Regions from separate parts of the Pseudofrankia sp. DC12 genome, predicted to be linked through region 4. Evidence: predicted binding sites of a transcription regulator. Region 4 holds the regulator's gene; each other region holds the start of a gene.
What was found. Region 4 encodes LexA, which represses DNA repair genes until DNA is damaged. Its sites were predicted from a motif close to CGAACNNNNGTTCG; they were not measured.

Region 1 (5,234 bases), 1.7 Mb from region 4:
GCACGTCATTACGAGCTCATGGTCATCCTCGACCCCGATCTCGAAGAGCGCACCGTCTCCCCGTCCCTCGACCAGTTCCTCAGCGTCGTCCGCAACGGCGGCGGCGCGGTCGAGAAGGTCGACGTCTGGGGCCGGCGCCGGCTCGCCTACGAGATCCGCAAGAGCCACGAGGGCATCTACGCCGTCATCGATCTGCACGCCGAGCCGGACGTGGTCGCCGAGCTCGACCGGCAGCTCACGCTCAACGAGTCGGTCATCCGCACCAAGGTCATCCGACTGCCGGAAGCGAAGAAGCCGCGCGCCGCCCGTCGGCCGGTCGCCGCTTAACACCGTGTCAATCGAGGCCAACCACAGGCCTTGCGGGACTGGGGGCACAAGCCATGGCCGGTGAGACCGTCATCACGGTTGTCGGCAACCTGACCAGCGATCCGGAGCTGCGGTTCACCCCGAACGGGGCGGCTGTCGCGAGCTTCACCGTCGCGTCGACCCCGCGCACGCTCGACCGCGCCACCAACGAGTGGAAGGACGGCGAAGCGCTGTTCCTTCGCTGCTCGATCTGGCGGCAGGCGGCCGAGCACGTCGCGGAGTCGCTGCAGAAGGGCGCCCGGGTGATCGTCCAGGGCCGCCTCAAGCAGCGCACCTTCGAGACTCGCGAGGGCGAGAAGCGCACCGTCATCGAGCTCGACGTCGATGAGATCGGCCCGTCGCTGCGGTACGCGACCGCCAAGGTCGTTCGCGCCGCGCGCGGCGGCGGCCCGGGCGGTGGCGGCGGCTTCGACGGTGGCGGCTACTCCGGTGGCGGCCCCAGCGGTGGTGCCAGCGGCGCCAGCGCCGGTGGTGCCGGTGGTGCCGGTGGTGCCGGCGGCGGTGGCGGCTACCGGGGTGGAGGCCAGGGCGGCTCCTCGTCCGGTGGCGGCTACTCCGGTGGAGCCGTCGACGATCCCTGGTCGCAGTCGGCCGGCGGCTACTCGGACGAGCCCCCGTTCTAGGCACCACCCACGGTGCCCACGGGTGCGCGGCGCCCGTTGCGCGCTCTTGCGCGCCCTCATGACGTTTGTCTGAACCTAGGAGTGCACACATGGCCAAGGCGGCTGTGCGCAAGCCCAAGAAGAAGGTTTGCGTTTTCTGCAAGGACAAGACCGATTACATCGACTACAAGGACACGTCGCTGCTGCGGAAGTTCATCTCCGACCGCGGCAAGATCCGTGCCCGCCGTGTGACCGGCAACTGCAGCCAGCACCAGCGCGACGTCGCGATCGCGGTGAAGAACAGCCGCGAGATGGCGCTGCTGCCCTACACCTCGACCGCTCGCTGAGGAGGGTGACGCCGACATGAAGCTCGTTCTCACCCACGAGGTGCCTGGTCTCGGCAGCCCCGGCGACATCGTCGAGGTCGCCGACGGTTACGGCCGCAACTACCTCGTCCCGAAGCAGTTCGCGATCGTGGCGACTCGCGGTGTCGAGCGCCAGGTCGACCAGATCAAGCGGGCCCGCTCGGCCCGTGAGGTCCGCGACCTCGGCCACGCGCAGGAGATCGCCGAGCAGCTCAAGGCACTGACGGTCACGCTGACGAGCCGCGCGGGCAAGGAGGGCCGGCTCTTCGGCTCGATCACGGCCGGCGACGTCACGGACGCCGTCACGCGGGCTGGCGGCCCGGCGCTGGACAAGCGCAAGGTGCAGCTCACCGCGCCGATCAAATCGCTCGGCCAGCACACCGTCGCGGTGCATCTGCACCCGGAGGTGACCGCCCAGGTCACGGTCCGCGTCTCCGCGGCCTGATCCACGGCTGCGGGTCCCGGGCGAGCTGGCCCGGGACCCGCGCGACGTACTTGCTCTACCACTGCCCGGTGTCCCGACAACCGTCTCGCGCGGTTGTCGGGACACCGGGCAGTGCCGTTCTCGGACCTTCCGCCCGCCCCCCGCCGGCTCATCGTGGCGGACGGTGCCCATGCATGGCCTGTGTTCATCGTCCGGACGATTCATTCTCGGGTTTCGGCCGACTTTTCTCTGTCCACAGGCTGCGAGGGCAGATGCCCAGCACAGCGGGGAAATTTGAACGAAACGTGACTTGGCTGTCCACAGTCCACCGACGGTCGTCCCGAGGCTTTCCCCAGGTACTACCGGCGTTGCCCACAGGTTATCCACACAGGACTGTGGATAACTGTTTGCTGGTCGCGCCTGCCAGCCCCTAAAGTCGGCCTCCGGTCGTACGTACGTTCTCTGTCGCGGGCGGCCCGCGGTCCCATCGCGGGTGCCTCCTTGACAACGGGCTACCGTTCCTCGAACATTTGTTCGAGAGTTGGGTTCGGGTGGTCGGCGATCCGAGTCGACGGCGATCCGAACGGGACGCCCGAGTGACGCGGCGGGTCGCGCCTTCGAGCCTGCGGCTCGGGGCGGTGCGTCAGAGTGGGCCGGCGCGGATGATCGAGGACAGGGGTGAGGCGGGTGACGGTCACCGACATCTCGCGCGGTGGCGGCCAGCCGCTGGAGCTCGACCGGACGCCCCCACACGACATCCCGGCTGAGCAGAGCGTGCTGGGCGGCATGCTGCTGTCGAAGGACGCGATCGCCGACGTCGTCGAGGTTCTGCGGGCGACCGACTTCTACCGTCCGGCACACGCGACCGTGTTCGAGGTCGTCGGCGATCTCTACGGCCGCGGCGAGCCCGCCGACACAGTGAGCGTCGCCGCCGAGCTGGGCCGTCGCGAACTGCTGGAACGGGTCGGTGGCGCCGGCTACCTGCACACCCTGATCTCCAGCGTGCCGACCGCGGCGAACGCCGGCTACTACGCCCATATCGTCGCCGAGAAGGCCGTGCTCCGCCGGCTCGCCGAAGCTGGCACCCGGATCGTCCAGCTCGCCTATGGGCCCGCCCACGATGTCGACGCCCTGGTCGACCGCGCGCAGGCCGCCGTCTACGACGTCACCGAGCGCCGTGGTACCGACGACTACGCGCCCCTCGGCGACCTGCTCAACCCGGCGCTCGAGGAGATCGAGGCGATCGCGGGCCACGACGGCGCCCTCACCGGCGTTCCCACCGGCTTCGCCGACCTCGACGAACTGACGAACGGCCTGCACGGCGGGCAGCTCTGGATCGTCGCCGCTCGGCCCGCGGTCGGTAAGTCGACCCTGGGCCTGGACTTCGCGCGGGCGGCCTCGATCAAGCACGGCCTGGCGTCGGTCATCTTCTCGCTGGAGATGAGCCGCATGGAGATCACGATGCGGCTGCTGTCCGCCGAGGCACGTGTCTCCCTGCAGAACATCCGGACCGGGCGGCTCACCGACGAGGACTGGGCCCGCCTGGCCCGGCGGATGGGTGAGGTGGCCGAGGCGCCGCTGTTCATCGACGACAGCCCGAACCTGACCATGATGGAGATCCGCGCGAAGGCCCGCCGGCTGCGGCAGCGCAACGACCTGCGCCTGATCATCCTCGACTACCTCCAGCTGATGTCCTCGCCGAAGCGGGTGGAGAGCCGTCAGCAGGAGGTCAGCGAGATCTCACGGTCACTCAAGCTGCTCGCCAAGGAGCTGGAGATTCCCGTGGTCGCGATATCCCAGCTGAACCGCGCCTCCGAGCAGCGCGCGGACAAGCGGCCCCAGGTCTCCGACCTTCGCGAGTCCGGATCGCTGGAACAGGACGCCGACGCCGTCATTCTTCTCTACCGCGAGGACACCGTCGAAAAGGAGTCGGCCCGGGCCGGCGAGGCGGACCTCATCATCGCGAAGCACAGAAATGGCCCGACGGGCACGGTGACCGTCGCCTTCCAGGGGCACTACTCCCGCTTCGTCGACATGGCCAACTAGGGTTCCTGCCAGGCGGGCAGGTCGTTCACCCACGCGGCTGATCGCTGGCGCGGGAGGAGGCGGCGGATGGGCACACGGGTGCCGGTGATCGCGCTCACGGGCTACCTGGGCGCGGGCAAGACCACGGTGCTCAACCACCTGCTCCGGGCGCCAGGAGCGCGTATCGGGGTGGTGGTCAACGACTTTGGTGCGATCAACGTCGACGCCGCGCTGATCACGGGTCAGGTGGACGAGCCGGCCGCGATCACGGGCGGCTGCGTGTGCTGCGTGCCGGACACGGACGGCCTGGACGACGCGCTGGAGAAGCTCACCCAGCCTCGGCTGCGGCTGGACGCGGTTCTCGTGGAGGCGAGCGGCGTCGCCGACCCACCGGCCCTGGCCCGGCTCATCCAGTTCAGCGGTGTGCGCCGGATGCGTCCGGGCGGCCTGGTCGACGTGATCGACGCTGGCGCGTACTTCGACACCGTCGACACCGGCGGACCGCCGCCGGCCAGGTTCGCGGCGGCCTCGCTCGTCGTGATCAACAAGACCGACCTCATCCCGGCCGCGCTCCGCGCCGACACGGTGGCTCGGATCGCCGACCGGGTGCACGAGGCGAACCCCCGCGCCCACCTCGTCGACACGTCGCACGGCCGCGTCGACCCGGCTCTCGTGTTCGACGCCGCGAGCACGCATGACCCGGTCGACGAGCTCCCGTTCGCCGCCGCGGCCAGGGAGGACCTCGGCGTCCAGGACCTCGTCGCGCGGAGCCCTGGCTCTCGCGGCCCTGGCGCGCAGCATCATCGGCACGTCCGGGCGGTGACGGTGCCGGCCACCGGCCTGGTGGACCCCGGCCCGCTGGTCGACCTGCTCGAAGACCCACCCGCGGGGGCCTACCGTCTCAAGGGCACCGTGACGGTGGATACCGGGCGAGGCCCGCGTGGCTTCGTGGTCAACATCGTCGGGCCGCAGATTCACGTCGCGGCAAGGCCAGCGGCAGGCGGCCCCGACGGGCTGGTCGCGATCGGCCTGCACCTCGACCAGGTCGCCGCCCGGGCCCGCCTTGAGGCCGCCCTGCGGCCCTGCGGCGGCCGGCCGGCCGCGGACGGCGTGCGTCGCCTCACCCGCTACCGCCGCCTTAGCGGCTGACGACGGGTTTGACCGTGGTTTTCGGCCACCTCTGAGCCTCGCGGGGGTGACCGCTCGGTGCCGGGACAGGGCGTCATGGCGTGGCGTCGCCGGCGCGGAAGGTGTTGGTTGGTCACGGTCGCCGCCCGGCGCCAGTAGACGTCCACGGCGAAAGGTCAGCACTGTGCTTGAGACGGACCGGCTGTTGCTCCGCCCGCTGCGGCTGGCCGACGTCGACGACTTCGTGGCCCTGCACTCCGACGACCGGGTGAACCGTTTCGTCGGCTCCTACACGCGGGACCAGGCGCTGGCCCGGCTGGGGAC
Region 2 (5,234 bases), 4.2 Mb from region 4:
CCGCGCCGGCTCGGCCCGCTCCCTGAACGCGGGCCGCGGTCGCGGCGGCGACCAGCTCGGGCGCCGGCTGGTAGGGCTCCCGGTGCCGCGACCACGCGGGCGCGTCCCCGCCGTCCCCTTCCAGCCCGCCCGGCTGGGGTGGGCGCCCGGACATCCGCCGCTCCAGCTCCGCCCACGAAACCGCCGGATTCCACCAGCTCACCGCGCTATCCCCCAGACGCCGGGCCGCCCCGGCAGGCATCGCCGCGCGCTGGCACGGCGTACTTGGTCACCACTCCCGGGCCGGTCGTCGCACCAACCGGCCCAGCCCACCGCATCGAGCCCGGCTCGACGGGCGGGAATCCGGAGTCACCCGGGCAAGCATCCGAACGCGGCCCGCCGGGAAACCGCCCGAGGGACGGCGACCACGGCGGGACAGGCGCGCGCTCGCCTCAGCCGTAGGACGCCTCCCACCACCATCGACCGCCCTCGACGAACAGCAGGCGGGCGTCGCCGTCCTCGGTGGTCAGCTGGAAGCGGGCGCGGCGGCGCCCGGACGGCTCCCACCAGCGTTCGTCGGCCGGCCAGGGACCAGCCCAGCCGGTCACCCGGACCGGCGGGCGGCCGTCGACGGCCAGCCAGGCCGGCGCCCCGGTGGCCACCGTCCGGCCGCTGACTATCACCGGCTCGCCGGCGGCGTCGAGCAGCTGGGCGCGGCGCGGCTCGGCGAGCACGGTGGCCGGCGCGGGCGCGGGCAGCCGCCCGGGCCATGGGGCGCCCGCCCGGTCCGCCTCGGTGGCGTCGCGCGGCCCGCGGGGCTCGCCCCACGGCACCAGCCGGACCGCCGTGGCGGGGTCACGCCCACCGCGCACCTCCGCGGTCAGGACCGCGTCCGGTCCGAGCAGGCCCTGGACCCGGTCGAGGGCCCGGCGCACCCGGCCGTCGGCCGCGCCCGGCTCACCCCACAGCCCCAGCTGGCGGCCGTCGGCGGCCAGCAGGTCCTCCGGAACCACCCTGATCCACGTCACGCCCGCAGTCGGCCCGTGCCCGCCCCCAGACGCCCCGGGCCCGTGGCCGGTCCCGGGCGGGGCGGCCCGGCTGGCCTCCGACGCCAGGGCCGCGGCGGACAGCCAGCCATCGAGCTGCCAGCGGATCCGGTCGGTGATCGCGGCGGCGGTCAGCGGGCCGTCGTGCCGCCAGACCCGGCGCAGCCGTTCCCCGTTCTCGGTCTCGGCCTCGATCGCGACCCGGGCGCAGGCCAGCCCCGCGGCCAGCAGCTTCGCGTGGCAGTCCTCGGCGAGCCGGCGGGCGGTGAAGACGACCGCCTCCACGGTGTCGGCCGGGGGGTCGAGCTCGGTGGCGACGGTGAGGTCCGGGGGGACCATCCGGGGCTCCGGCAGCCGCTCGTCGTCGCCCTGGGCCAGCCGGTGGACGAGTGCCCCGTCCGGGCCGAACCGGTCGACCACCTGGGCCGCGGGCAGCGCGGCGAACGCGCCCAGGGTCGGCAGCCCCAGCCGGCGCAGCAGCCCGGCGAGCTCGGGCCGGTCGACCAGCTCCACCGGCAGCCCGGCGAGGAAGCAGGCACTCGCCCCGGCCGGCACCGTCTCCCCGAGCCGGCCGGCCAGCCCCGCGGCGAACGGCCCGTCGGCGATCCCGATCCGGCAGTCGCCCGCGACGGCGGCCACCGCGCCGCGGATCTGGGCGACCACCAGGGCCTCCGCGCCGAAGTAACGGGCCGCGCCGCGGACCGGCACCAGGCAGTCGCCCGGCCGGGTCACCTCGACGCCGGGCACGACCGTCTCGACGGCGGCCACCACCGGCTCGAACGCCCGGGCGTCCCGGTCGGGGTCGGCCGCCAGCAGCCGCAGCTCCGGGCAGCGCCCCTGGGCGTCGCGGCGGCGCAGCCCGGGCAGCACCCCGGCGGCCCGGGCGGCCGCGGTCACGGTGACCACCCGGTTCGCCTCGACCACGGCGGCGGGCACCTCGGGCCCGGTCCCGGCGGCCAGCGTCGGCCAGTCCGGGCAGTGCACAGCCAGCATCCGCACGGGCATGACTACGCGGCCCCCTCGACGACGCGCAGCCCTCGGGCCACGCTGGCTCCCGGCTCGGCGCCCACGCGCGGCCCGGCGGCACCATCCAGCCCGGCGACCGTCAGCCCGGCGACCGCGGCATCCGCTTCCAGGTCCTGACCGATGACGTTCTCCCGTCCGGTGGCGGGGCTCAGGCCGGCGGCATCGTCGAGCTCGATGACGGGGTCGTGCCCGGCGACGGTGAGCCAGCCATGGCGGGTACGACTGGCCGCGCCCCGGCCGGACACCTGGACCAGCAGCCGGGCACCACGCAGGTGCCCATGGCCCTGGCCGAGGCCGTGGAAGGACCGTTCCGCCGCAGTCAGGCGCAGCTCCGCGCCCTCCCAGCCGGCACCGACCGGGAGCAGCAGGCAGCCCCGCTCACGAGCACGGGCCGCGAGCCGCCGGGCCGAGCCGGCCGTCCGCTCCCCCGCCGGCGGACGGACCGCCACCACATCCAGGGCATCGATCAGGGCCGCGGTGACCACGGGCCAGCGCGGGCCCGGCTCGGGTACCAGAACCAAACGGTCCAGCGCGATCCCGGCCTCGGCCGCGGCGAGCAGGCCCAGCGCCGGGTAGCCGACCACCGCGCACCACGCTCCGGCCCGGGACGGCTCGGCGAGCACGGCGAGCAGCAGCGCTGCCGACCCCTCGACGGCCACCGTCGTCCCCCGCGCCAGCGCCCTCCGGGGCAGCAGCCCGGCCAGCGCCGCCGGCACCGGCAGCAGCCGGCCATGATCACCGAGACCAGGCGGGCCGGCCGGGCCGTCATGGGCGATCTCCCGCAGCTCCCGCAGGTCCCGCAGGTCCCGCAGCGCGGCCAGCACCGGCTCCGGACGGCCGGTGGGCCGCCTTGCCGGGTGGGCGTCACGGGACTGCACGTCACGGGACTGCACATCACGGGACTGCGGGAAGTCGCGCGCGCGGACCGGGTGCACGGCTAGTCCGTCCCGGAACGCGCCACCGGCGCCGCCCCGATGAGCGTCGGCTGAGACGGCAGGCCCAGGACCTCCTCGACCACGCCGAGGAAGATCTCCACCTGCCGGACGAGGTCGTCGGCCTCGCGGGTGGACACGACGGACAGCCCGGTCTCGGCCGCGGCCCGCCGGGGCGCGCCCGCGGCGAAGAAGTCGGCCCACTCGCCGAGCTCCGGGGTGACCTGGGCCAGCAGACGCCAGGCACTCACCGGCCGGCCGCGCCGGCCCGGCCGAGGCCTGGCCCGGGCCGCCAGCACCGCCGCGGCCACCCGCAGCGCGGCGAGGTGCGCGAGCGCGTACCGCTCCCCCGCCGGGTGGGCGAACGCCGCCTCGGCCAGCCCGTGCCGGGCCGCCGCGAGCAGGTCGTCCCGGGAGCGCCGCGGCATCCCGGCCGCCGGGACCTCGGCCCGCTGGTCGACCGACGCGACCTGTCGTACCCCGTTGGCAGACTGCGGGGGCCGCGGCCGGACGGGATGCAGGGCGGGTTGCGGGCACACGGGTGGGCGCCCGGCCTGCTGTGGCACGGACGACTGCTGGTGCCGTGTTGGCTGGCTGGTCATCTCCACCCTCCCGGTGTCCACCCGCCGGCTGGTCGCCGGTTGTAGTCGCCGGCCCGCCCGGCACTTGTTCTAACGACGCCGCATTCGAACGACGCTGATTCGAACACAGGTTCGAACAAGCACGACGGTAGCCCGGCCGAGAGGAGGCGTCAATGTCGCTGGAGGAGGCGTCGCCAGGAGGTGCGCACGGCCGGCCGACGCGCGCCGCCGGGCGGCCGACGGTGACCGTCGACCTGTGGCGGGTACCGACCCGGCGGATCGGCGGGGCGCTCGGCCGGATGGCCCTGGACCGGGCTCGGCTGCGCCGCGTGGACGGACTCACGTTCGCCAGGCTGGTCGGCACCGGCACCCCCGGCGCCTTCGCGCCCCGGGACGCCGAGCCACGCCGCTGGGGACTGGTCGCGGTCTGGGACAGCCCGGCCGCCGCCCGGGCGTTCGAAGACTCCCCTGTCGCCCGTTCCTGGGCGCGGATCGCCGACGAGCACTTTCACGTCGGGCTACGCCCGCACGCCTGGCGCGGCCGCTGGTCGGGCCGTGAGCCCTTCGGCCCGTCGCCAGCGGAAAACCCCGCGGCGGCGAGCCCGGCGGCCTCGGGCCGACCCGCCGTCCATGATCGCGACTTCGACCCTCGGGTGGTCGCAGCCGCGGCCGCTTCGCAACCGCCGGAGGGCGCAGACGGCGATCACGTAGACGGGCCGACCTTGGCAGCCCCGGCCCTGGCAGGCAGCGAGTCCGCGGACGGAGAGACGGCCGGCACAGCGCCCCCGCCCCGGGGAGCGGTGGCGCCGGGGCTGGTGGCGGTGCTGACCAGGGCCCGGCTCGCACCCCGGCATGCGGTCGCGTTCTGGCGGGCCGCGCCCCCGGTCGCCGCCGACCTCGCCGCGCTGGCCGGCGCCCCCACAAACGCGGGCACCCCAGCGGCCGGCGTCCCCGGCGAGGCTGGCCCCACCGCTCTTCCCCGCACGCCCCACGGCCTGGCGGGGCCGACGCTCGCGATCGGGATCGGGGAGGCGCCGATCGGGCTGCAGGGCACGTTCAGCGTCTGGCCGAGCCTCGCCGCCGTCCGCGCGTTCGCCTACCAGCGGCCCGCGCATGCCGCCGTCGTCCGCCGCACCGGCGAGGTCGGTTGGTACGCCGAGGAGTTGTTCGCCCGGTTCGCGGTCCTCGCCGGCCATGGCACCGTCGACGGCCGGGATCCGCTGCGTCCCGACGGCTCCAGGACGGCGCGATGACACACCGTGTCCCCTATGGGAGAGTTGCTCGGTCGCCGGGCACGCGGCGAGAGTGCCGGGTTATCGTCGACCTCCCGACCGCCGTCCACTCACTGCGAGGCAGGCCTTGGCGAGTGCCGACATCAGGCTGGTGCGCTGGACGCCCGCCCGGATGCGTGCCCGCCTCGGTGAGGTGATCGCCGTCTACAAGGCGGCGTTCCTGGACGTCCACGAGATGGATCCGGTCCGCGCCGCCCGTGACCGGATGACGCACGCCCGCCGGCACACCGAGCGGCGCGACCTGCGCGCGGTCGCCGCGCTGACCTCCGACGACACCCTGGTCGGCGTCACCTACGCGATGCCCGGCCGGCAGGGGCAGTGGTGGCACGACGTGGTGGCCACCGCGCTGTCGCCCGCCGCCTCGGTGCACTGGCTGGA
Region 3 (5,234 bases), 2.6 Mb from region 4:
GCACCACCGACATACCACCCTCGGTGGTGACGTTCCTGGAAGGCGAGATCGCGAGCACCCCGATCCCGGTGATCGTGTCGTTCCTGCCGACCCTGCTGGCGCACGACAAGCTCGCCGCCGCGGCTGTGCTGCGGCACGTCCCGACGCTGCTGATGGTCGGCGACCACGACCTGATGACCCCGCTGCCGCACAGCCGCACCCTGGCCGACGCGCTGCCGGAGGCCGAGCTCGTCGTCGAGGAGGGTGCCGGTCATGCCCTTCCGCTGGAACGCCCGGAAGCGGTGAACGAGTGCGTCCGTGCCCTCGTCGGGCGGGCCCATCCGGCCGATCAGGGCCGCCGTTCGCTGCTCCCCTGGCGGTGGCAGCGGTCGGCCGGCGAGTCCGGCGAGCCGGCGCCCGACCTCCCGGCCGCGGACGCCGACCTGGGCTGACCCACCCGACGTGGCCGCGTGGGCCGCCCGGACACCTGACCGTGCGGCGCCATGTCCCGATCAGAGCTTGGTGACCGGGGCGTAGCGCAGGAGCAGGTCCTTGGTGCCCGTGCCCTCGCCGAAGTCGACCTTCGCCTGGGAGGAGCCGGCGATGCCACTCGTCGCGACGACCACCCCGAGGCCGAAGACGTCGTGGGTCACCCGGTCGCCGACGGACAGCGCGGGGATCGGCCGGCTGGCGGGGCGGGACGACGCCCGGCCCTGGCCGAAGGGGGAACCGCTCGGTGCCGCGCTCGTGCCGGCGCCCCCGCCCGAGCCACGCCCCAGGCTTGGCCCGAACCCGCCGGACCCGAAACCACCGCTGCCGAAGCCGCCGGACCCGGATGGGCCGAGGCCGGCCGGGGCGAGCCGGCGCCAGTCGAGCAGCTGCTCGGGAATCTCGGTGAGGAACCTCGACGGCGGGTTGTAGGCGGGCTGACCCCAGGCGCTGCGCACGACCGAACGGGTCAGGTAGAGGCGCTGGCGGGCCCGCGTGACGCCGACGTAGGCCAGCCGGCGCTCCTCTTCCATCTGGGTCGGGTCACCGAGGGTGCGCATGTGGGGGAAGATGCCGTCCTCCAGCCCGGTGAGGAACACCACCGGGAACTCGAGACCCTTCGCGCTGTGCAGCGTCATCAGGGTGACGACGCCGTCTGAGCCGTCGTCGGACGGGATCTGGTCGGCGTCGGCGACCAGCGAGACCTGCTCCAGGAAACCCGCGAGCGTGCCTTCGGGGAACCGCTCGGTGTACTCCCGGACGACCTCCACCAGTTCCTGGAGGTTCTCCACCCGGCCCTGCGACTCGATCGTGTCCTCGGCGACGAGCTCGGCGAGGTAGCCGGTGCGTTCGAGCACGGCTTCGATCGTCTCGACGGGGTCGCCCGCGGCGGTCTCGCGCAGCTCGGCGAGCAGCGTCGCGAACTCACGGACCGCCTTGGCCGACCGGGTGGCCAGGCCCGGCACGTCGTCGACCCGGGCAAGCGAGTCCGCGAAGCCGATCCGCTCCCGCTCGGCGAACGCGGCGAGCATCGCCTCGGCCCGGTCGCCGATGCCGCGCCGCGGGGTGTTGAGGATCCGGCGCAGGTTGACCGTGTCTGACGGGTTCGCGAGCACGCGCAGGTAGGCGAGCAGGTCGCGGATCTCCTTGCGCTCGTAGAAGCGCACGCCGCCGACGACCTTGTAGGGCAGGCCGACCCGGATGAAGATCTCCTCGAAGACCCGGCTCTGCGCGTTCGTGCGGTAGAAGACGGCGACGTCGGCGGGCCGGGCCAGGTTCTCGTCGGAGAGCCGGTCCACCTCCTCGGCGACGAACGCGGCCTCGTCGTGCTCGTTGTCGGCGACGAAGCCGACGATCTTCTCGCCGTCGCCGGCGTCCGACCAGAGCCGCTTCGGCTTGCGCTGGGTGTTGCGGGCGATGACGGCGTTCGCCGCGGACAGGATGGTCTGGGTGGAGCGGTAGTTCTGCTCCAGCAGCACCGTCTTCGCGCTCGGGAAGTCCTCTTCGAACTCGACGATGTTGCGGATGTCCGCGCCGCGGAACGCGTAGATCGACTGGTCGGCGTCACCGACCACGCACAGCTCCGCCGGGCCGGGCAGCCCAGGGTCGTCCGCGCGCCCAGCCGTCGACCCGCCACCGCCGACCAGCTCCCGGATGAGCACGTACTGGGCGTGGTTGGTGTCCTGGTACTCGTCGACGAGGACGTGGCGGAACCGGCGGTGGTAGTGCTCGGCGACGTCCGGGAACGCCTGCAGCAGGTTCACCGTCGTCATGATCAGGTCGTCGAAGTCCAGCGCGTTCGCCTCGCGCAGCCGGCGCTGGTACAGCGCGTACACCTCGGCGACGGTCCGCTCGGGGTGGCTGGAGGCCTTGGCCTGCGCGGTCTCGTGGTCGACCAGCTCGTTCTTCAGCGTGCTGATCTGGGCGGCGAGGCCGCGGGCCGGGTGGCGTTTCGAGTCGAGGTCGAGGTCGCGGCACACCAGGGTGATCAGCCGCTGGGCGTCGGCGGCGTCGTAGATCGAGAACGAGCTGCCGAACCCGAGCCGCTTCGACTCGTTGCGCAGGATCCGCACGCAGGCCGAGTGGAAGGTGCTGACCCACATGGCCCGCACCCGGCCGCCGACGAGCGCGCCGACCCGCTCCCGCATCTCGTTCGCGGCCTTGTTGGTGAACGTGATCGCGAGGATCTCGCCGGGGTGCACCTGGCGGGCGGCGAGCAGGTAGGCGATCCGGTGGGCGAGCACCCTGGTCTTGCCGGACCCGGCGCCGGCGACGATCAGCAGCGGCGACCCCTCGTGGACCACGGCGGCTCGCTGCTGCGGGTTCAGCCCGGCCAGCAGCTCGTCCGGGTCGAGCCGGGGCGACGGCCGGCGCTCGGGCTGGTGCGCCGCGGCCGACTGCCCGGACCGGGGGGCGCCGGCCAGCACCGCCGGGGCGAACAGGTCGTACGAGTCACGCGGCTCGGACGATGCCCCGCCGGCGCTGGGAACGGTCTCGTCGTCGAAAAGTGTGCTCATCAGTCCTCGATCATACGTTCGAGATGCCGGTTGCCGGAGTGGGGTGCGGTCGGCGTTTCCGGCTCACCGCCACTATGCCTGCCTGGTCCGACATCACCCACAGCGCCGGACCCAATGCTGTCGCGCGCGGTACGGACCATCGAATCCGCCAGGCCGTCGAAATCTGGGCGTGAGGCGGGCGGCTGCCCGCGGAACGTGCCCCACTGGCGGTGAAATGCGGGCATCAGGCCTGACGTCGACGTATCTCGACGCCTGTGTCCGTCGATTTAGGCACGGGCGCCAGTCCTGTTTCTCGGACAAGGTTGGCCTTCTTGGGGATGCGAGGGCGGGCGTGCACCGGGATGCAGGGCGAACCGGCATCAAGCTTTGGCAACGCTTTGACATTGGACATGAACCGCACGACGCACGATCGCGGGCGAGACAACGCGGCTCAGTCAAAGCTGTAGACAATGCGTTCACGCCGGTGCCTGACCCCTGGCAACGCGGAAACGTCTACCCACGCCGACGGCATGGTCCGGCTTCGCCTCGATCGGCGACCACCGCGCAGGAGCGGACGTCCAGCGTCCCCGCGCACGGCAGCGGGCCGCGACGTCACGGTCACGAAGGGGCACAATCGTCGACGGGCGGGACTTTTCCTACGGGCGGGGACGACGCGGCTATGGGGACCTTGCGGCGGGGGCGACGGCCCGACGACCAGAGCTCCTTGGCTGACCCGCTGGCGCGAGACGAGGTCGGGTCAGGCCGGCAGTCCACCACGGGGCCGGCCAGTCCCGCCCGGCGGCGCGCGCGGATGCTGATCGGCGCCGGCCTGGCCGTCGTCCTGGTGGCCGCGACGACGGTCTTCCTCAGGTCGACGGCCGTCGGCGCGCGCTGGGCCTGCGAACGCGCGGGCCTGGCCTGTCCGGTTCCGTTCCGGGTCACCGCGGACACCGAGTCGACAGGCGTGGTCTACGTGGTCAACCGTGCTCTGAAGGCGCTGCCGGCGCCTCCCGGCGGCCGCGATGACTGCCGCGGCCGAGCGAGCTGGGCCGCCTCCCTCGGCGGCGCGGCGGCGAACGCGACCCCGGTGGGCATCAAGGTCGCCGCCGGTCCCTACGCGCCGGTCCAGGTGCTCGGCTTCAGCGTGCACCTGGACCCGCCGCTCGCTGGGCTGATCTCCCAGACGGGCGCAGCGGGACCGCTGCTCACGTGTGCCCATCCTGGCGGCGCGGCACGGGGGAGCGCCCAGTCGGTGCACCTCGACCTGGACCCGGTGGCGCTCGGGGAGCAGCCCGATCCCTCGTTCGCGGGTGGCCCTGCGATCGTCGAAGCCGGCGCGACCAGGTCCTTTCCCGTCACGGCAAGCACGACGCTCTGCCACTGCCGCTGGCGGCTCGAGATCGCCCTTCTGGTCGGCAGGGAGCGGCGGACGGTCACGGTCGGCCCGGACGGGGCTCGCGCCGGCACCGCCGCCGACAATCCCGGCCAGCCGTCGTTCGAGACGGCGGCCAGCCCGCCTGGCAGCCCGTACCGATTCGTCGAGGGAAAGTGGCGCCTGGACACGGCCGCCGACGGGGCCATGATCGGGTCAGGGCTGCCGAACGCGTTCGAGCAGGGCGGCGGGGGTACGCCGACCTGCGCGCCGCTGGCGAGCGCGACCCTGCCGGCGATGTTCGGCGGGTCCGCGCCGGAACCTCTGACCTCGACGCTGGTCGAAAGCACGCCGGCCATCGAGATCGCCGACGACGTAGCCGGGTTGCGGTCGCTGGCCACCTTCTGCCGGTGGCGTGTCGAGGCGCGCGCGCAGGCGGGGCCCGGCTACGTCTCCGTCCAGGCATACGTCCTGCAAAGCGTGTCCGATGCCCGAGCTGAGCTGGCCGGGTGGCTCACGTCGAGCACTGCCCCCTCGTCCACCGCCTGCCTTCCGGTGCTGTGGGATACCACGGCACCTGGAAAGGCGCTTCGAATGACTCCTGTGGCGGGCGTGGGTGACGACGCGGCGGCGGTTCCCGGCGCCCTGTTCGCACGCGCCGGGAACCGGGCCGTCTCGGTCATCGCCTGCCTACCGGCCCCAGTAGGCGCCCCGCTCGACGCGCCGCGCCCACCCGCCGACCCCACCGTCCTGACAGCCCTGGCCCGGACCGCCCTCGCGACCAATTGGTAAACCCGCGCGCCAGCGACTGCCCTCAAGCCCGAACGCGCCCAACCACCGACCCTGAACAGCAACCGGCACCGAGCCGGCGGAGCGACCGAAGCGTCACCAGGACCGGG
Region 4 (5,234 bases):
CTACGTCGGCTCCGGCAAGGCCAAGGAGCTGGCCGACGTCGTCCGCACGGTCGGCGCCGACACGGTGATCTGCGACGGCGAACTCACTCCTGGCCAGCTGCGCCAGCTGGAGGAGGTCGTCAAGGTCAAGGTCATCGACCGGACCGCGCTGATCCTGGACATCTTCGCCCAGCACGCCACGTCCAAGGAGGGCAAGGCGCAGGTCGAGCTCGCGCAGCTGCAGTACATGCTGCCGCGGCTGCGCGGCTGGGGTGAGTCGATGTCCCGGCAGGCGGCCTCTGGTGGGCGCGCGCCCATCGGTACCCGCGGGCCCGGCGAGACGAAGATCGAGACCGACCGCCGCCGGCTGCGTGCCCGGATCGCCAAGCTGCGCCGGGAACTGCGCGAGATGGAGACCGTCCGCGAGACCAAGCGGTCGTCGCGGCGGCGCGGTGCAGTGCCGTCGGTCGCGATCGCCGGCTACACCAACGCGGGCAAGTCGTCGCTGCTCAACCGGCTGACCGGCGCGGGGGTGCTGGTCGAGGACTCCCTGTTCGCGACCCTGGACCCGACGGTGCGCCGCGCGACCCTGCCCGACGGGCGGGCGTTCACGCTGACCGACACGGTCGGCTTCGTCCGTCACCTGCCACACCAGATCGTGGAGGCGTTCCGCTCCACGCTGGAGGAGGTCGCCGACGCGGACCTGATCCTGCACGTGGTCGACGGCTCGCACCTCGACCCGGTCGGGCAGATCTCGGCGGTGCGCGAGGTCCTGAACGACATCGACGCGGGTGACGTGCCCGAGCTGGTCGTCGTCAACAAGACGGACATCGCCGACAAGACGACCGTCGCGGCCATCAAGCGGATCGCGCCGGACGCGGTGTGTGTCTCAGCCCGGACGGGAGCGGGGATCGCCGAGCTGGTCGAGGCCCTCGCGGGCCGCGTCCCGCACCCGCAGGTAGAGGTCGACGTCGTCGTCCCGTACAACCGGGGTGACCTGGTCGCCCGGATCCACAAGTCCGGCGAGGTCCTGCACCAGGAGCACACCGCTGCCGGCACGGAGCTGCGCGCCCGGGTCTCGGCCGCCCTCGCGGCCGACCTCGACGCCTACAGCCAGCCGGCGCGGGTCTGAGCCGACCGCGCCGCGAAGCCGGCTCCGCCCGTCCGCCTGTCCCTCGGCTGACGAACGGGGCCGGCTTCGTCGTGCATCCGGATCGTTCGTCGCCGGAGTGAGAACGCCGTCGACCGGTCAGAGGTCTGGCCGCGCTGTCCAGAGCGCCGAGATCGGGACGGCCCGCAGGCGCGGGCCGAAGCGCAGGACCTCCGGACCGGCGTAGAGGACGTATCCGGCGTGAAAGCGGCCGCCGATCTGGTCGGCCAGCCGGCGCAGTCCGCGGAAGTCGTCCGTGCGTACCGTCTCGGCTGCCTTCACCTCGACCCCGACGATCTCCCCGGACGCCCGCTCGAGCACCGCGTCGACCTCGTTGCGGTCCCGGTCCCGGTAGTGGAAGAGCGAGACCGGCTCCTGGGCCCAGGTCAGCTGCCGGGCCAGCTCGCCCAGGACGAAGTTCTCGATCAGCGGGCCGACGTTCGCCGTCGGGTGGGACGCCCGGCGCGGCGACATACCGGTCAGGTGCCCCGCGAGGCCGGAGTCGACAAATATGATCTTCGGTGTCGCGACGGCGCGCGTGGTCAGATTGCTCGACCAGGCCGGAATTCGCTGGACGACGTAGGAGAGTTCCAGCGCGGCAAGGTGCCTGCGGACGGTGGTGGCCGGCACCGCGAGGTCATTGCCTAGCCGGTTCGGAACCAGAAGACCACCCGCCGTCGCCGCCAGCGCCTGAACAAGCTGGCGCAGTTCCACCGTTCGTTCGATCTCGGAAATCTGGCGAATATCGCGTTCGATGAGGTCCGAGATGTACGACTCGAAGAACCGGGCCCGCCGGCGCAGGTCCTCGCGGCGCACGGCCTCGGGGTAACCGCCGCGCAGCGCCCGCTCGACGTAGTCGTTCCGATCAAGGGTGCCGTGGGCAAGCCATGGCTCGTCCTGCGAGAAGACGGCATCGACGAACGCGTCGGGGCCGCCGTCGATCTCGCCCTGGGCAAGCGGCCATAGCTCCACGGTCTCCGACCGGCCCGGCAGGATATCCGGAATGCCCTTCATTCCCCACAGGCGCGCGGAGCCGGTGAGCAGGTAGCGCCCGGGACGGGGGTCGCGGTCCACCTTCGACTTGATCGCGAGCAGAAGATCCGGGGCTCGCTGGATCTCATCGATCATCAGCAGCCCGTCCGCGTTGACGAAGCCAACAGGGTCCGCCAGGGCCGCGGCCCGCACCGCGTCATCGTCCAGGTAGTAGGTTCTCGCCTCGCCGTGCGCCTCGACGGCGAGGCGCGCGAGCGTGCTCTTTCCGACCTGGCGCGCACCGGTCACGACGACGACCCGCGTATCCGCCAGCGCGGCGGACACCAACGCCTCCGCGTGCCTCGGGAAGAGCTCAATTCTCAGCTGCGACACCGCCACCACCGCCGTCCCTCACCGCCAGGCCGCCGGTCGATTCTCTCATGATCGACGGTCGATCTGCCGTCATGGTCACGGTCGATCTGCCGTCATGATCACGGTCAGTCTGCCGGCCTGGTCGCGGTGGATCCGGCGCGCCGATCGGAGACGGGCGCCGGCTGGTCTGGGCAGGCCGCAGACGAACAAGGGCGAGGCGTCGGGCCGGCGGAGCGCCTGGCCGACGCGGCTGCCGGCGGTGGTGCGCCGGGCGGAAGGACCTCTGCTGAGCGGAGCGTCCGGTCGGCGGCCCACCTGGCGGGCAGTGTGCCCGGACGACGTGCCGTCTGGCGGCGGAGCGCCCGGTCGGCGCGCGCCAGCGCCGTTCCGGACGCTCCTTCGCGCCCGCGGCGGGCCTAGACCCGCCGCATCACCGCCACGACGCGGCCGAGGATGGTGGCGTCGTCGCCCGCGATGTCGTGGAACGCGGGGTTCTCCGGCTGCAGCCAGACATGGCCGTCGTCGTGGCGGCGGAAGCGCTTGACGGTCGCCTCGCCGTCGATCATCGCGGCGACGATCTCGCCGTTCTCGGCCACCGGCTGCTGGCGGACGGCGACCAGGTCCCCGTCGCAGATCGCCGCGTTGATCATCGACTCACCGACGACGCGCAGCAGGAACAGCGTGCCCTCGCCCACGATCTCCCGGGGCAGCGGCAGCACGTCCTCGACGGCCTGCTCGGCCAGGATCGGCCCACCGGCCGCGATCCGCCCGACCAACGGCAGGTAGGCCGTGGCCGCCGCCAGCTGGACGTTCTCGTCGTCGTCGGCGCGCACGCCGTCGTCCGGGCCGAGGGTGTGGACCCGCAGGGGGGCTCGGCCCCGGCCCGCGGCCACGGCGGGCCGGGTCTTCGGCAGCGGCCGGATCGGCGGCTCGCCCTCGGAGGTGACGACCTCGATCGCCCGCGGCCGGTTCGGGTCGCGGCGCAGGAAACCCTTGTCCTCCAGCATCTTCAGCTGGTGCGCGACGCTGGACGTGCTGGTCAGCCCGACTGCTTCGCCGATCTCCCGGACACTCGGCGGGTAGCCGCGGCGCTCGACGGCATCACGGATCACCTCGAGAACCTTGCGTTGCCGGGTCGTGAGACCCTGCTCGTCGACGGGGCCGTCGGGGAAGTCGCGCACGGTCCCGCCGGCCTCACCGCGTCCGGCGGACGGGCGACCGGCTCTGCGCGGTCCCCTTCCCTGCGTGGTCATGGCGTTGGCACTCCTAGCCTCGAGGTCATGGCGACCGTTCTCCTTCGTCGAGCTCGTCGAGCGAGGCTCGACATCGGGGACCCGGAGCGCCTCCCGGCGTGTCCGGATCGAACGCCCGCCGGGGGCGGGCCGTCGGCACCTGGGCCGGCGAGCCCGACCAGAACGGGCGCCGCAGGCTTCGGCGCCGCGGCCCGGCCGCGCCACCACACCAGACCGGCGGCCGGCGCCCCCGACCGTCGAGGATCTCCGGGGAGGCATCTGGGTGGAGCTGGGCGGATCGGTGCTGCTGCGCGCGTCATGCCTGATCGTGATGACCGTAGCCGGACGACGTCGGAATCTCAAACACGCGTTCGAGCGTGTCCGCGTGGCTTGCCGGGCTTATGCGTGTAAGAATCGACCATCAGTTCGAATCGCACCCTGCCCCAGTACCGGCCACCGCCGCATGTCGACCTTGGGTTAGCGTCGTCGGTGGTCCGCGATGTCTGCCCGGGGAACATCTCCCCGGACCCCCGAGTTGGTTGAGCTTCGCTCGACGAGCGCAGCCGGGTCGCTGGCCCGGCCGCTAGGAGGTTGGCATGACGAACCCGCGTGGGGCCACGACGATCCAGGGGCGCCCTGCCCCGGTAGGTCCCGACGGCGCCCAAGTAATCAGTCTTCCCGTCCCGACGCGTCGGCGCCCTGGCCGCGTGCCCGCGCCGGCGGCACTGGTACAGAGCCCGCTGGCGCGTGCGGCGGCGGCCGAGCACCCCGTGGCCGGCGTCCGGCCGCCGCGCCGCCGGGCTGGCGGCAAGTCCCAGGCCACGCCCGCGCTGCGGCTCACCAGCCGCGGTCGCGTCGTGGCCGCCTTCGTCCTTGGCCTGGCGCTCTGGGGCGCCGCGAGCGCCGGCTGGCTCGGCGTCACCTGGCTCCTCGCCGTTTCCGGCCACTGACCTAAGCCGCTCGCAAGCCCGTGCCTCACGCCCCCTGTCGGGCTCGGGGGCGAGGCGGGCTTGTGGTCGTGGCCTGGTCAAGCCAGCCGGTCCATCCGGCTTCCGTGGAGCTGCCGCGGGCCGGGAGAGCCACTCCGTGCCGCCCGCGCCCGCCCCGGCACCGCTGGCAGCCCAGACCCTCAGCGGTCGTGACCTCGCCACGCGTGATACCCGACGGTCATCCCTGGTGATGGTGTTTCATGGCGCGTCCGCGTCCGCGACCAGGACGTAGGACTGGATGCTGGTGGGCGCGGTGGATCTTTGCGTTCCGCGGGGGCGTGAGGCGTGATCATTGCCGGCTTCCGCCCCGTCCGCTCTTCCGTGCTGGTGGGGCGCCGCGTCCGCGAACCCTCGAAGGCGATCGGTGGTCCCGTCGTCGGGGCGGCGTCGGCTGCGTCCTGACCTGCGGGAAGCAGCGAGGACGAGCACCTGCGCCGGTCGCGTCCGCCGTTTCCGGCGACGGTGGGATCCGACACGCGAGGGGGGCATGCACACCGACGAACCGGGCATGCGCTAGTCTGGCGGCACAACATCTGGTAG

Region 1: a site for LexA is predicted at 2,281-2,294, ahead of dnaB (replicative DNA helicase). Genes of this name have one in related genera too.
Region 2: a site for LexA is predicted at 3,686-3,699, ahead of FRADC12_RS23815 (SAV_6107 family HEPN domain-containing protein). Genes of this name have one in related genera too.
Region 3: a site for LexA is predicted at 2,992-3,005, ahead of pcrA (DNA helicase PcrA). Genes of this name have one in related genera too.

What each region holds. Positions count from the first base shown of each region.
Region 1 is NZ_KQ031391.1:3,445,743-3,450,976, forward strand. It holds gene rpsF (30S ribosomal protein S6) at 1-327, shown strand, start outside; gene FRADC12_RS13625 (single-stranded DNA-binding protein) at 381-989, shown strand; gene rpsR (30S ribosomal protein S18) at 1,079-1,315, shown strand; gene rplI (50S ribosomal protein L9) at 1,332-1,778, shown strand; gene dnaB (replicative DNA helicase) at 2,445-3,803, shown strand; gene FRADC12_RS13645 (CobW family GTP-binding protein) at 3,870-4,931, shown strand; gene FRADC12_RS13650 (GNAT family N-acetyltransferase) at 5,095-5,234, shown strand, end outside.
Region 2 is NZ_KQ031391.1:5,908,199-5,913,432, reverse strand. It holds gene FRADC12_RS23830 (error-prone DNA polymerase) at 1-154, opposite strand, end outside; gene FRADC12_RS23825 (DNA polymerase Y family protein) at 432-2,030, opposite strand; gene imuA' (DnaE2-dependent mutagenesis accessory factor ImuA') at 2,033-2,986, opposite strand; gene FRADC12_RS23815 (SAV_6107 family HEPN domain-containing protein) at 2,989-3,585, opposite strand; gene FRADC12_RS32495 (hypothetical protein) at 3,738-4,817, shown strand; gene FRADC12_RS23805 (GNAT family N-acetyltransferase) at 4,924-5,234, shown strand, end outside.
Region 3 is NZ_KQ031391.1:4,376,662-4,381,895, forward strand. It holds gene FRADC12_RS17675 (alpha/beta fold hydrolase) at 1-431, shown strand, start outside; gene pcrA (DNA helicase PcrA) at 492-2,984, opposite strand; gene FRADC12_RS17685 (hypothetical protein) at 3,688-5,127, shown strand.
Region 4 is NZ_KQ031391.1:1,754,251-1,759,484, reverse strand. It holds gene hflX (GTPase HflX) at 1-1,111, shown strand, start outside; gene FRADC12_RS07075 (ATP-binding protein) at 1,229-2,494, opposite strand; gene lexA (transcriptional repressor LexA) at 2,890-3,726, opposite strand; gene FRADC12_RS07065 (hypothetical protein) at 4,302-4,655, shown strand.